Regions from separate parts of the Salinivibrio sp. AR640 genome, predicted to be linked through region 2. Evidence: predicted binding sites of a transcription regulator. Region 2 holds the regulator's gene; each other region holds the start of a gene.

Region 1 (4,292 bases), on a different contig from region 2:
CATGCTCGGGGGCTGATTCTCTAGCACTTGGAGCCCCTTGTAGGCACAGGCTTCGGCTTCGTCTAAACGGTTCCAACACCAAAGAATTTGTGCGCGAAGGCGTAAAGCAAATTCATGTAAAGGAACTTGGTGTAATTGCTGATCTTCAATGAGTTGATCGGCACTGTCGAGCAGTTCAAATGCCGCTTGCACATAGCCTTGTGCCAGGAGAATTTCACTTTGTTGTAAAATTGCCCAAAGTGCCTGGTGATACACTTGGTGCTGGCGAGCGAGTTTTTCGGTTTGTTGCATCATCGATAAGGCACGATCGAGCTCGCCGAGCACATGGTTCACCTCGCCAACGACAGATGTCGCGACAATACGGCCACGGTAATTCGCGCTATCTAGTTGCTCAAGTGCTTTTTCAGCCAGGCGCATGGCCCGCTCTGGGTCGTTAGCATTAATTGCCACCTGTGCAAGTAGCGCATTGGCATTGCCTTGATAATCAATGTCGAGCGGTATTTCGCGAGCTTGATAGGCTTTTTCTGCACTTGCTAATAGCTCACCCACTTCATGATAGCGATGCTGGCTTTGTGCAAGCCAAGCTCGAAGTAGGCTTAAACTCGGATACTGGTACAAGTACTCGTTATTTAGCTTGCTGATAGCCGCTTCGAGGGTCGACAGCTCCCCACGGTTAAACATCCGCCAACCATATTGATTCAGAATATCTGCCAACAGGGCATCATCCTCGCCATAACGTGCGTGGCGCAGTGCTTGATGTGGCGATTCAAGCTTGAGCCAAGCTAAGGCCGCTTGCCGATGCAGTGTTTGTTGCTGCTGTGGGATCCGAGCCTGGCGCTCATGGGCGAGAAATTCAGCAAATAAATGGTGAAAACGGAACCAGTTGTTGTCGCCTTCGAGTGGATAAATAAATAAACCGTAGCGGTTCAGAGACTCCAGCATCCCCAACGCGTCGCCGCGCTCCGTTAAGGCATAGACTAATTCATCGTTGAACATTTCCAATACCGACACTTTCATCAGGAACTGACGGGTTTCAGTATCAAGTAAATCAAACACTTCTTCCGCTAAATAGTCCCAAAGGTGGGCATGGTTAAAGCTGGCACACGAGGCCGCGCTTTGCATGAGCGTACGCTTTTGGTGCTGTGCTTGAATCGCAATCAGTTGCAATGCTGACGGCCAACCTTCAACGTAGGTACACAAGGCATTGGCGGTTGACTCATCGACCCCATCGGCCACGCGTTGATTAAAAAAGCGGGTGGTCTCTTCGTTATCAAAGGCGAGTAATTCGTTCCCGATTTCGATCATTAAGTCACGAACACGCAAGTTCGCGGTGCCCAATGGCGGGTTGGCTCGTGAAGTGACGACCAAAGTGAGGTTATCCGGCATGTGCTTGATGAAAAAACGCATGGCTTCATGGATTTCTTCGTTATCAATAAGCTGATAATCATCCAATACCAGATAGCTGGTGGCATGAAAATTCGCTAACTCGGCAAACACATCGGATAAAAGTGCACGAAGCGATGAGAATTGGCGCTTCTCAGCAAGCTTAATGGTGTTTGCGCAGCCTTCTTGCGTGGCTTGATGCAGGGCTTGTAACAAGTAGTTAATAAAGCGGAAGCTATCATTGTCACTGTCATCAATACTAAACCAGCCAACATGGGACTGATCAGCCAGCCATTGTGCGGCCATGGTTGTTTTGCCATAGCCGGCGGGGGAGCGGAACATCACTAATTTATAGTGAGGCGCTTGTTGTAGCATATCGAGCACCCGAGGGCGCAATATGGCGTTATAAAGCCGACCTGGTCGAGTAAGTTTTGATGGGATCCACATAACACACTGTCCTTAACCTCAAATACGGTGCCGGCCCCTCAGCGCGACACTGCTTTATCCTCCTTGGAGTCTATGCGACTCCTAGATAGCAAACTATGATCTCTCTCCACTCTTGTGTTGATTGCTCTAGAATGGTGCATCTACGCCCTATATTTGTGATTTATATCACAATAGTTTTTTGTTTTCGCTATCCTTTAAAATAGCTTTGTACATTTATGTGTCCTGGAAAATATAGAATTTGCGCTGGCGCACAAAAATAACAAAAGTGATTTCTTACTTTTCATGCTGCTTTTCGAATGCTTTTTGTCCCATAACGTGATGTTGATCACTGGCTTGTATGTGGATGCTAGGATTGATGAGAGGCGGCTCACTGTTGGTGTGTGACACAGCTCTCTACGCCCTGCTATCTCCTCCTTTCCGTCACTGTGAGTGGGAGGATGTTTGTTACTCTCGAGTTGGGCAGGATGAATAGCCATCAAGGTTTCATTCCATTATTGAGAGTTATGACATGACCCCAAAACAGCAACATGCCTTTGATAAAAGTGCGTTTAAAATCAGCATGGTCCAACACTTGACCCAGCTAGGTCACGCACCTGAAACCGCTCAACAACGCGATTGGTACCTTGCCTTAGGGCGTGCATTGGCTGAGCACACAACAGGCGACTTGGTGGCGACTGAAAACGATCAAGCGATCAAACAGGCAAAAAGCGTTAACTATTTATCTCTTGAATTTCTCATTGGCCGTTTGACGGGCAACAACCTGATTAGCATGGGTTTATACGATGTGATTGCTGAGGCCGTTGGTGAACTCGGCCTGGGTCTTACCGACTTATTAGAGCAAGAGCGTGACCCGTCACTCGGCAACGGTGGGCTTGGGCGTCTCGCTGCTTGTTTTATGGATTCACTTGCGGCACAGCAATATCCAGCAGTTGGCTATGGCTTACACTACGAGTATGGCCTTTTCCGCCAATCTTTCGATCAAGGGGCGCAGCAAGAAGCGCCTGATGCATGGCGTGAGCCAGAAGGCTACCCTTGGGAAGTCGTCCGTCCGGACCTGACTCAAACCATTGGTTTCTATGGCCATGTTGAGGTTGTTGAGGAAGCGGGGCATACCTATCGTCAATGGGTGCCAAGCTTGAAAATCCAGGCAATGCCTTGGGACTTACCCATTGTCGGTTACCAAAGTAACACCGTTTATCCATTGCGTTTGTGGGAAGGTCGAGCACTGACACCGTTCGCGCTTGATGCTTTTAATGCGGGCGAGTACACCCATGCGCAGCAAGCAGATATTGATGCGGGTAACCTGACTAAAGTCCTTTACCCCAACGATAACCATGATTCGGGCAAGACGCTGCGTTTAATGCAGCAGTACTTCCATAGCGCCGCCTCAGTGGGTGACATTCTTCGCCGTCACTTGGAAGCCGGCCATGCGCTGGCGGCGTTGCCGGAGTATGAAACCATTCAGCTTAACGATACTCACCCAACGATCGCCATTCCGGAACTGATGCGTGTGTTGCTAGATGATTATCGCTTAGGTTGGGATGAAGCGTGGGCCATTGCTAGCCGTACCTTCGCTTACACGAATCATACGTTATTACCTGAAGCGCTTGAAACGTGGAGTGAATCGCTCATGGCAGAGCTTCTTCCTCGCCATATGGAGATCATTTTCGAGATCAACTATCGTTTCTTACAAGACGTGGAGCAAAAGTGGCCTGGTGATGTGCGCAAACAGCAAGTGTTATCCGTGATCGATGATCAAGGTGAGCGCATGGTGCGCATGGCGAATCTGTGTGTGATTGGCTCTTATGCTGTCAACGGTGTCGCGGCCTTGCACTCACAGTTGGTTAAACGTGATTTATTCCCTGAGTTTGATGCGCTTTATCCAGGTCGCATTCAAAATGTGACAAACGGCATTACACCGCGTCGTTGGTTGAAATTCTGTAATCCTGATTTATCAAACTTGATCAGTGAAAAAATTGGCGAGCAGTGGCCAGCACAGCTTGAGCAACTCGAGCAGATTGCACAATATGCTGACGACGCTGATTTTCAGAAAACCTTTATGGCGGTCAAGAAGCGCAATAAACAGCGCCTTGCTGACTGGGTAAAATCCAACCTCGATATCACGCTTAACACCGATGCGATTTTCGATGTTCAGATCAAGCGTCTACACGAATATAAGCGTCAGCACTTGAATCTATTGCATGTGATTTCGCTCTATCAGCGCTTGCTCAACGAGCCAAACTTTGACATGGCGCCACGAGTGGTCTTTTTTGCTGCCAAAGCAGCCCCAGGTTATGAACTGGCAAAATCGATCATTTTCGCTATCAACAAGGTGGCCGAAACGATCAATAACGATCCACGCGTTGGCGATAAGCTTAAAGTGGTGTTTATTCCAGACTACCGCGTAAGCATGGCAGAAATTATCATTCCAGCCGCCGATGTGTCTGAGCAGATTTCTATGG
Region 2 (4,292 bases):
CCACAGTTCTGGCTGGAGCAGTCGGTGCCTCACTGGTTAGCCTCACGCCTTTGCTCGTCCCGTTAAAAAGGGACGCCACGCAAAGCAAAAAAGACCGACGCACATTGATCTACTGCATTGTGTTGAATGATTGGGTAAAATGCGAGCTGATTCACAATATCAGCATCAAGCACCCTAACGTCTCAGCCATAAATCAACAAAAGGTGATGTAGTATGATGGTTCCTTGGCAATCGGTCCCTGAGGAAACACTGACTCGTTTAATCGAGCACTTTGTGTTACGGGAAGGAACCGATTATGGTGAGCAGGAAGTCAGCTTTGCACAAAAAGTGGCGGATGTTCGCCAACAACTGCAATCCGGCGACGCCGTGATTGTGTATTCTGAGTTGCACGAGACAGTGGATATTCGTCGTAAGGAAGCACTCAGATCTTAGCATCGCTGTACGCAATAAACAGCGATACACATTCAGACTGAATGACAGGGCGCGTCATGTCGGCTAAACATCCAATCATCGCGGTCACCGGCTCTTCAGGAGCAGGGACCACCACCACGTCCGAAGCATTCCGTAAGATGTTCCAGATGATGAACATCAAAGCGGCGTGGCTAGAAGGGGACAGTTTCCATCGCTTTACGCGACCGGAAATGGACGTCGAGATCCGTAAAGCACGTGAGCAAGGACGGCACATTAGTTACTTTGGCCCCACCGCCAATGATTTTCCGCGATTAGAGCAGTTTTTCCGTGAGTACGGTGAACTCGGCACAGGCAAATATCGCCGCTACTTGCATACCTTTGATGAAGCGGTGCCCTACAATCAAATGCCAGGGACCTTCACACCATGGCAGGATTTACCCGACAATACCAACGTACTATTTTACGAAGGCTTGCACGGCGGTGTGGTTGATGGTGAGGTCAATGTCTCCCAACATGTCGACCTATTGATTGGTATGGTCCCGATCGTCAACCTTGAGTGGATTCAGAAATTTGTCCGCGATACCCGCGATAGGGGCCACTCACGCGAAGCGGTCACCGACTCAATTGTGCGGTCGATGGACGATTATTTGCATTATATTACGCCGCAATTCTCACGCACTCACATTAACTTTCAACGGGTGCCGACGGTCGATACCTCCAACCCACTGAACGCCAAAGGCATTCCTTCGTTGGATGAGAGCTTTGTGGTGATCCGCTTTCGAGGGATGAAAAACGTCGACTTTCCTTATCTGCTGCAAATGATCACGGGGTCTTTTATGTCACGGCATAATACACTCGTCGTGCCAGGCGGTAAGATGGGCTTTGCGATGGAACTTATCATCCGTCCATTGATTCAGCAGCTAATCGAAAAAGGCAAGATTGGCTAGGGCGTAGCGCATCTATCGTGTATTACTTCTCAAGCCGTGATCTTAGCCACGTTTTTGCCAGGTTTTTAGGCGGTTGGCCTAGATCAAAATCAAGAAATTGCTAACAAAAAAAGATACACTCTTGTTAACATACAGTGAGCTTGTAGCCCGCGCCCAGACTTCGTATTCTGTGCATAGATCTGGTGGGTTACCCCTCAGACAAAGATAGGACGTTGTTGCCGGGCAACACATGCAGAGGAAATAAGTTATATGGTTCCAGGAAAACCTCAAACAGACCCTACACTCGAGTGGTTCCTTTCACATTGTCACATCCACAAGTATCCGTCTAAAAGCACGCTGATTCATGCAGGCGAAAAAGCGGAGACCTTGTATTACATCGTGAAAGGGTCTGTCGCCGTTCTAATCAAAGATGAAGAAGGCAAGGAAATGATCCTGTCTTATCTTAACCAAGGTGATTTTATCGGTGAGCTAGGCCTTTTCGAAGATGATCAGGAGCGTACCGCTTGGGTTCGGGCTAAGTCTCCTTGTGAAGTGGCAGAAATCTCATTCAAAAAGTTCCGCCAACTGATCCAGGTTAACCCTGATATATTAATGCGTTTGTCCTCACAAATGGCGCGCCGTTTGCAAGTGACCAGCCAAAAAGTGGGGGATCTTGCCTTCCTGGACGTCACGGGCCGTATTGCGCAAACCTTGTTGAATTTAGCGAAGCAACCCGATGCCATGACGCACCCTGATGGCATGCAAATTAAGATCACACGTCAAGAAATTGGCCAAATCGTTGGGTGTTCGCGTGAAACCGTGGGGCGTATTCTTAAAATGCTGGAAGAGCAAAATCTTATTTCAGCCCATGGTAAAACCATCGTGGTATACGGTACCCGCTAATCACAGCGCTCTCTGTATTCCCAACCGACGCCCTGGCGTCGGTTTTTCTTTTTAAAACAAAAAAAAGGAAGAGCGAACTCTTCCTTAACTGTGTATGCCTCGTTATATCAGCTATTTATTAGTGCGTGCTCTCAAAAATTTTATCCGCTGAAGCGGCAACAAATCCCTGGTACAACTCACCGTTGGGCAACACATAACGCTTAGCAAACTCATAAAACCCACCTGGAATGGTTTGCGTGCCATCAGAGAAAACAACAGCGACACGGTCAGCCATGGTGGAGGATTGCTCCAGATAAACGGATGCGTCCCCTTTTACTTCACCACCCGCTTCGTTAATTGCAAAGCCATTGTCTCGCAGCTTTTGATTAACCGATTGGCAATGATCATGAGCCTTTAACTGATTGACACTCACCGTGAAATGATTCGCACCATAACCGTGCGCGGCTACCCAGGACGCGTATTCACTCTCCTCAGCAAGCGCTTGATAGGTGGCGCTATCGATGTCCCAAAGCCGCCCCTGATGAAGAAAATCGCTCCCTGTTAGTGACGACGCATCGACTTGTGCCACCAGCTTGTGAACAATGGCTTGCAGCGCAGGCGAGCATTGCTCGACCATCAATTCACTGATAAACACTTTCGGCATCAAAGGATCGGGGTGCTCGAAATGGCAGGCATTGAGCTTTTTCGCTTCAAAGGTATAGTCCCCTTTTTGCTGATAGCCTAGCGCCAGGAAGGGGCGCGCCAAGACCTCAAGCCCAACCTTGGGCAAACCAAATGTCCGCAAGGCAATATGATCATTGATTAAAGGCTGCCCTTCTTCGAGCAAGGCATGTACCTGATGTGCCGATGGGCAAAGACGGTTAATATAGTCTTGCCATAATTTATCGAATAACGCTTGGCCACTGTCCATGTTGGTCTCCTTAATCTTGTTGAGTCGGAATACCGGGGGCGAACGTCTCAGGCAGTACCACCTGCTCCCCTTCCATTGATGCCATGGGATAAGCGCAATAATCGGCGGCATAGTAAGCGCTTGGACGTAAATTACCCGACGCACCTGGCCCGCCAAATGGCGCATCACCGCTTGCCCCTGTCAACTGACGATTACGATTCACAATCCCTGCGCGAATATGATCGAGGAAGTATTGCCATTCGCCCTCGTCTTCACTGATAAGGCCTGCCGACAAACCATAGCGGGTATCATTCGCCTTCGTGATCGCATCAGCCATATCCTGATAGCGCTGCACTTGTAGTAGCGGACCGAAATACTCTTCGTCGGGTAACGCTTGAATGCCACTCACATCTAAAATCCCTGGAGAAATCACCGCATCGTGTAAATGCTCGCACTCTATGACGGGGGTTGCTCCCAGATCGATCAATTTTTGTTGTGTGGCCAAAATCCCCTCGGCGGCAGCCATTGAAATTTGGGCGCCCATGAAAGGTGCGGGATCATCAAACTGTCCGCCCACTCGCACGGTTTTGGTCCATTGTGCTAGGCGAGTCAAGATCTTGTCACCCACTTCTCCCTCAGGCAGTAGCAGGCGGCGTGCACACGTACACCGCTGACCGGCACTGAGGTAGGCCGATTGAATAATGGTGTATACGGTGGCGTCTAAATCACCGAACTGATCACTCACCACCAAGGGGTTATTGCCCCCCATTTCCAGCGCCAGCATTTTATCGGGCTGGCCAGCAAACTGACGATGAAGAATATGCCCCGTATTGGCGCTACCGGTAAACAATAAACCGTCAATACCGCGCGCTTGGGCCAGCGCCTCACCGGTATTGCGCCCACCTTGTACCAGGCTGATCAGTCCTTGCGGTAATCCCGCTTCGAGCCAATAGCCCAAAGTCTTCTCTGCGACTTTTGGCGTCAGCTCAGAGGGTTTAAATACTACGCTGTTGCCCGCCAATAAAGCTGGAACAATGTGGCCATTAGGTAGATGCCCAGGGAAATTGTAAGGCCCGAATACCGCCATAACGCCAAGTGGACGATGGCGTAATACCGCTTGGGTGCCATTGACGTCTTTTTCACGTGAGCCTGTTCTTTCGTGG
Region 3 (4,292 bases), on a different contig from region 2:
GAGCAAATAATGCTTGGCTAAACTAGGAGCGCAGCGACAAAAGCCAAGCGTTATTTGTCTGCGTTAATGCGCTTGTTATGCGTTCTTATCTTTGAGGAGGGAAAAATCCATTATTCATGGCATTATTTACAGCACCCCATTGTTGGGTTTGGTTATGTTGATAACTTGCTGCTTGATTATTGTTAGCTGCTATATTGAAATCAGTATTGTTTTGATAAACAGATTTACCGTATTCAGTATTGTTAGTGTGAACAGTGCTATTGTATTGAGTATTAAACTCTGCCTGCCTGATCTCTTTTTCAATTAAAGCTTTATCCGTTTCTTTATCATAAGAGCTTTTCAGTTCCATGAGTTTAACATAAGCCTCTAAAAACCCATTGCTCTCAGGATTTTCGGAAATAGCTGTTTCTAAGAATTGCCTACATTTATCAAATTCTTCAGACTTCATATTTTCTCCAATGCTCAATGAACGTATAACATTGTATTAATGCGCATGCGCGATTTCCCAAAATCGTTATACGCGGCTTTTCTTATCTAACCCACTGTTATTAAAAACATTTGGAGCCTCTAGGATCTGTCTCTTTTCCGAGAAAGTGTGCATGCCGCCTATCATGGTTGAAGCGTTTACATTATCCCGAAACAGTACCAACTAACTCATAACGCGTTACCACGCAGGAGCGTGGGAACGAGGTGACAATCACCTCAGCGCCAATGGATTTACTTTAACACCCACGCTACCGCCCTCTGGTTGGCGGCGTCCAAAAGGCCTTACAGGGCGATTTTTTGCGGGCTAGGTTATCAGATGCTGGGCAGTGTGTTTAGGCAAAGGCGTCTAAAATGTTGGCGCGGTCAGGGTTTGGGAGTTTGTGGGGGGATAAACGCAAAAAAGCCGCTGACTGAGCAGCGGCTTTTCTATATGTGGCGGAGAGATAGGGATTTGAACCCTAGAAGGGCTATTAACCCTTGCCGGTTTTCAAGACCGGTGCTTTCAACCACTCAGCCATCTCTCCGGAACGCGGCGTATATTATTGGGTTCGCTTTGGCTTGTAAACCCTTTATTTACCGCTTTTTGCCTGTTCGCTCAAGCCGTGATCAGCTTGGCGAATATGTTAGCAAAAGGCGATTAGCTTGCCGCCAATCGCCCTGCTTTTACTGAGACACTTTAACTAAGTCTCTTTACTGCGCAATGTTTATAGCGCGATAAAAATACCCGCCAATGCCGCACTCATTAGGTTGGCAAAGGTGGCAGCAATCACCGCGCGCACGCCTAAGCTTGCCACATCTTTGCGGCGCTCTGGCACCATGGCACCAATCGAGCCAAGTTGAATGGCAATCGAGCCGATATTGGCAAAGCCACACAAGGCAAAAGTCACAATCACTTGGCTTTGCACCGACAGGTTGGCTTTAATATCGGCAAAGGATAAGAAGGCGACAAACTCATTAAGCGCAATCTTCTGTCCCAAGAGGTTGCCGACATCAAACACTTCATGCACGGGTACACCGGTAAGCAGCGCCAGGGGTGAGAATAGGTAACCAAACAACATTTCTAGGCTTAAGCCGTCAATGTCGACCAGCTCCCCTAAACTACTCAGCCCGGCGTTTAGCATCGCAATCACACTGATAAAGGCCACCAGCATGGTGCCGACCGCAACCGCGACTTTCATGCCGTTCATCGCACCGCTAGCCAATGCATCAATCGCGTTTGCTTGGTCGCTATCGCTGATCTCAACCTGGCTTTGCTCGGCCGGTGTTTCGGTCTCTGGGACGATGATTTTGGCCATCAATAGCCCACCCGGTGCCGCCATAAAGCTCGCCGCAATCAGGTATTTTAAATCTACACCCATCGCGGCATAACCGCCAAGCACACTACCGGCCACCGAGGCCATACCGCCGACCATCACCGCAAATAGCTCTGAGCGAGTCATTTTGCTAAGAAAAGGGCGAACCACCAAAGGAGATTCGCCCTGAGAAAGAAAGATGTTACTGGTGGCTACCAGCGATTCAGCTCGACTGGTGCCGAGTAATCGCTGTATGCCCCCGCCGAGCAATTTAATAACCCACTGCATAATGCCGAGATGATAAAGGAGAGAAATCAGCGCACTGATAAAAATGATTAACGGCAGAACTTTAACAGCGAAGATAAATCCGTCATTGGCCAGCGGACCAAATACAAATTCGATGCCTTCGTTGGCGAACGATAACAACTTAGCCGCGCCATTGCTCATTGAGCCCAGCATGGCTTGCCCAAAGGGGATATAGAGCACTAACGCCGCGAAACCGGCTTGCAAACCAAACGCGCCGAGCACGGTACGCCAATTGATAGCTTTACGGTTAGTGGAAAATGCGCACGCGCACAGAACCAGAGCGACGAGACCTGCCGCACTATAGAGGAGTTGCATAAATAGATTACCTTGCCGTGTTGTATTGCACTTGCGGTACGGATGAGTACGACACGCTGCCGGGGAGGCAAGAGGTTCCATCATGCGTTACATCGTACCGCGGGTTCGGTGAAGGTGGGCCCTACCTTGGACGCTTTTTCTTCAGCCGCGAATCGCGACACAGCCACTCTTTGCCTATCACTGAGCAAAGAGCGCATGTTGGGCGAGCATTCTATTGTGATTGGAGTCTCATTTCCAGCAGAATTTGATCTTAGATCACACTTATTCAGCCCTGATTGCACCCTGCTAAGATCTTTTCCGGCGCTGTCTTCTCTCTCAGACAATGGTCGGATGTTTATCGCTTTATATTTATGTCAGGTTAGCGGTGTTGGTCATTCGCACCCAGCGTGACGCCTATGCTGAATAAATATGGCAAGACTGGTTGACACGTTTAACTCATATGCTATTCATGGGTAGCTATTGACAAAAACACTGAAGGCAAAACGATAAAAATCGGCCTTACGCGTAAAATATAAAAGCAATAGCGTTAAATCATAAAATTAAGCAAACACAACAACGCAATTATTATAAAGGAAACAACCATGCAAACCGTCTCTTCGCACCAGACAGCGCCCAGCTTGTCGGTGATGCAACGCCTACGCGCTTTAGGGCCAGGGATAATGATGGCCGCGGCGGCAGTAGGCGGATCTCACCTTGTTGCATCTACCAAAGCCGGTGCTATTTATGGCTGGCAGCTCGCAGCATTGATCCTGCTCGTTAACTTATTTAAATACCCCTTTTTTCGAGCAGGCGTACAATATACCGCAGGCACTGGCGAAACGCTGGTAGAAGGCTATGCGCGCTTAGGCCGCCCTTACTTGTGGCTGTTTGTTGCACTGAGTGCCGTGTCTGGTGTTATTAACACCGCTGCCTTGACCTTATTTAGCGCCAGCTTATTAAGCTATTTTGTGCCGTTTGATCTGTCACTAACGGTGTTGTCGACCATTATTGTGATCACTTGCCTGGTGATATTAATTGCTGGCCACTACAAGGCATTGGATCTGCTTGCTAAAGTAATCATGGCAACGCTAACTTGCGCCACTTTGGTCGCGGTTACAGTTGCGGTCGGTAACCCAGTCGCGGTCGAGCCTAGTTTTAATGCGCCGTCGATTTGGTCGGTAGCAGCGATTGGCTTTATCGTGGTCACCATGGGTTGGATGCCCGCCCCGATTGAAATTTCTAGTATTACGTCGGTGTGGCTCAAGCGCAAAGCGCAATCTGAGCCAATCAATGCCCAAGCGGCGCTGTTTGATTTTAACGTCGGCTACATTGGCACCGCGCTATTGGCGATTGTGTTCTTATCACTGGGTGCCCTGCTTCTGCACGGCAGCGGGGTTGAACTGAAACAATCCGGTATTGGCTTTTCTCATCAATTGGTGAGTTTGTATGCCGCCACCATTGGCGAGTGGTCACGTTATTTGATTGCGGTGGTCGCCTTTTTCTGTATCTTCGGCAGCACCATCACGGTAATCGATGGCTATGCGCGGGTGGTGTCCGAATCGCAACGGTTATTACGCGAGCAAACAGAAGCAGAAGCAAAACCCGCAGTTACACAAGGCTGGATGGTACTGATCGCTGTGTTGGCACTGACTATCGTAGCATTTTGGACTGGGGCGCTGCTGACCATGCTTGATTTTGCCATGGTCGCGGCATTTGTCACCACGCCCTTTTTCGCGCTATTGAACTATATTTTGGTGACCAAGCACCGTTTACCACCCGAAGTGACCATGAGCAAGGCGATGCGCGCATTGGCAATCACCGGGCTGGTCTATTTATTTGGTTTCTTGGCCGTGTTCGTCTGGTGGAAGTGGTTGATGTAACAAACTTTACCTTGTTCGCGCTTCAAGGGCTGGG

Evidence for each region. The regulator CRP, encoded in region 2, controls carbon source genes, mostly activating them, when cyclic AMP is high. The targets are predictions, from matches to a motif close to TGTGANNNNNNTCACA.
Region 1: the regulator CRP is predicted to act here: its motif matches at 2,210-2,225, upstream of BZG75_RS10460 (glycogen/starch/alpha-glucan phosphorylase).
Region 3: the regulator CRP is predicted to act here: its motif matches at 2,615-2,630, upstream of BZG75_RS07615 (NupC/NupG family nucleoside CNT transporter).

Annotation. Positions count from the first base shown of each region.
Region 1 covers NZ_MUFD01000019.1:17,784-22,075, reverse strand. The annotation lists gene malT (HTH-type transcriptional regulator MalT) at 1-1,830, opposite strand, end outside; gene BZG75_RS10460 (glycogen/starch/alpha-glucan phosphorylase) at 2,339-4,292, shown strand, end outside.
Region 2 covers NZ_MUFD01000026.1:29,293-33,584, reverse strand. The annotation lists gene BZG75_RS12515 (hydrolase) at 1-66, shown strand, start outside; gene BZG75_RS12510 (YheU family protein) at 214-432, shown strand; gene BZG75_RS12505 (phosphoribulokinase) at 489-1,358, shown strand; gene crp (cAMP-activated global transcriptional regulator CRP) at 1,608-2,240, shown strand; gene BZG75_RS12495 (DUF1338 domain-containing protein) at 2,359-3,150, opposite strand; gene astD (succinylglutamate-semialdehyde dehydrogenase) at 3,161-4,292, opposite strand, start outside.
Region 3 covers NZ_MUFD01000011.1:64,302-68,593, reverse strand. The annotation lists gene BZG75_RS07625 (hypothetical protein) at 86-448, opposite strand; tRNA gene BZG75_RS07620 (tRNA-Ser) at 920-1,010, opposite strand; gene BZG75_RS07615 (NupC/NupG family nucleoside CNT transporter) at 1,191-2,399, opposite strand; gene BZG75_RS07610 (NRAMP family divalent metal transporter) at 2,981-4,258, shown strand.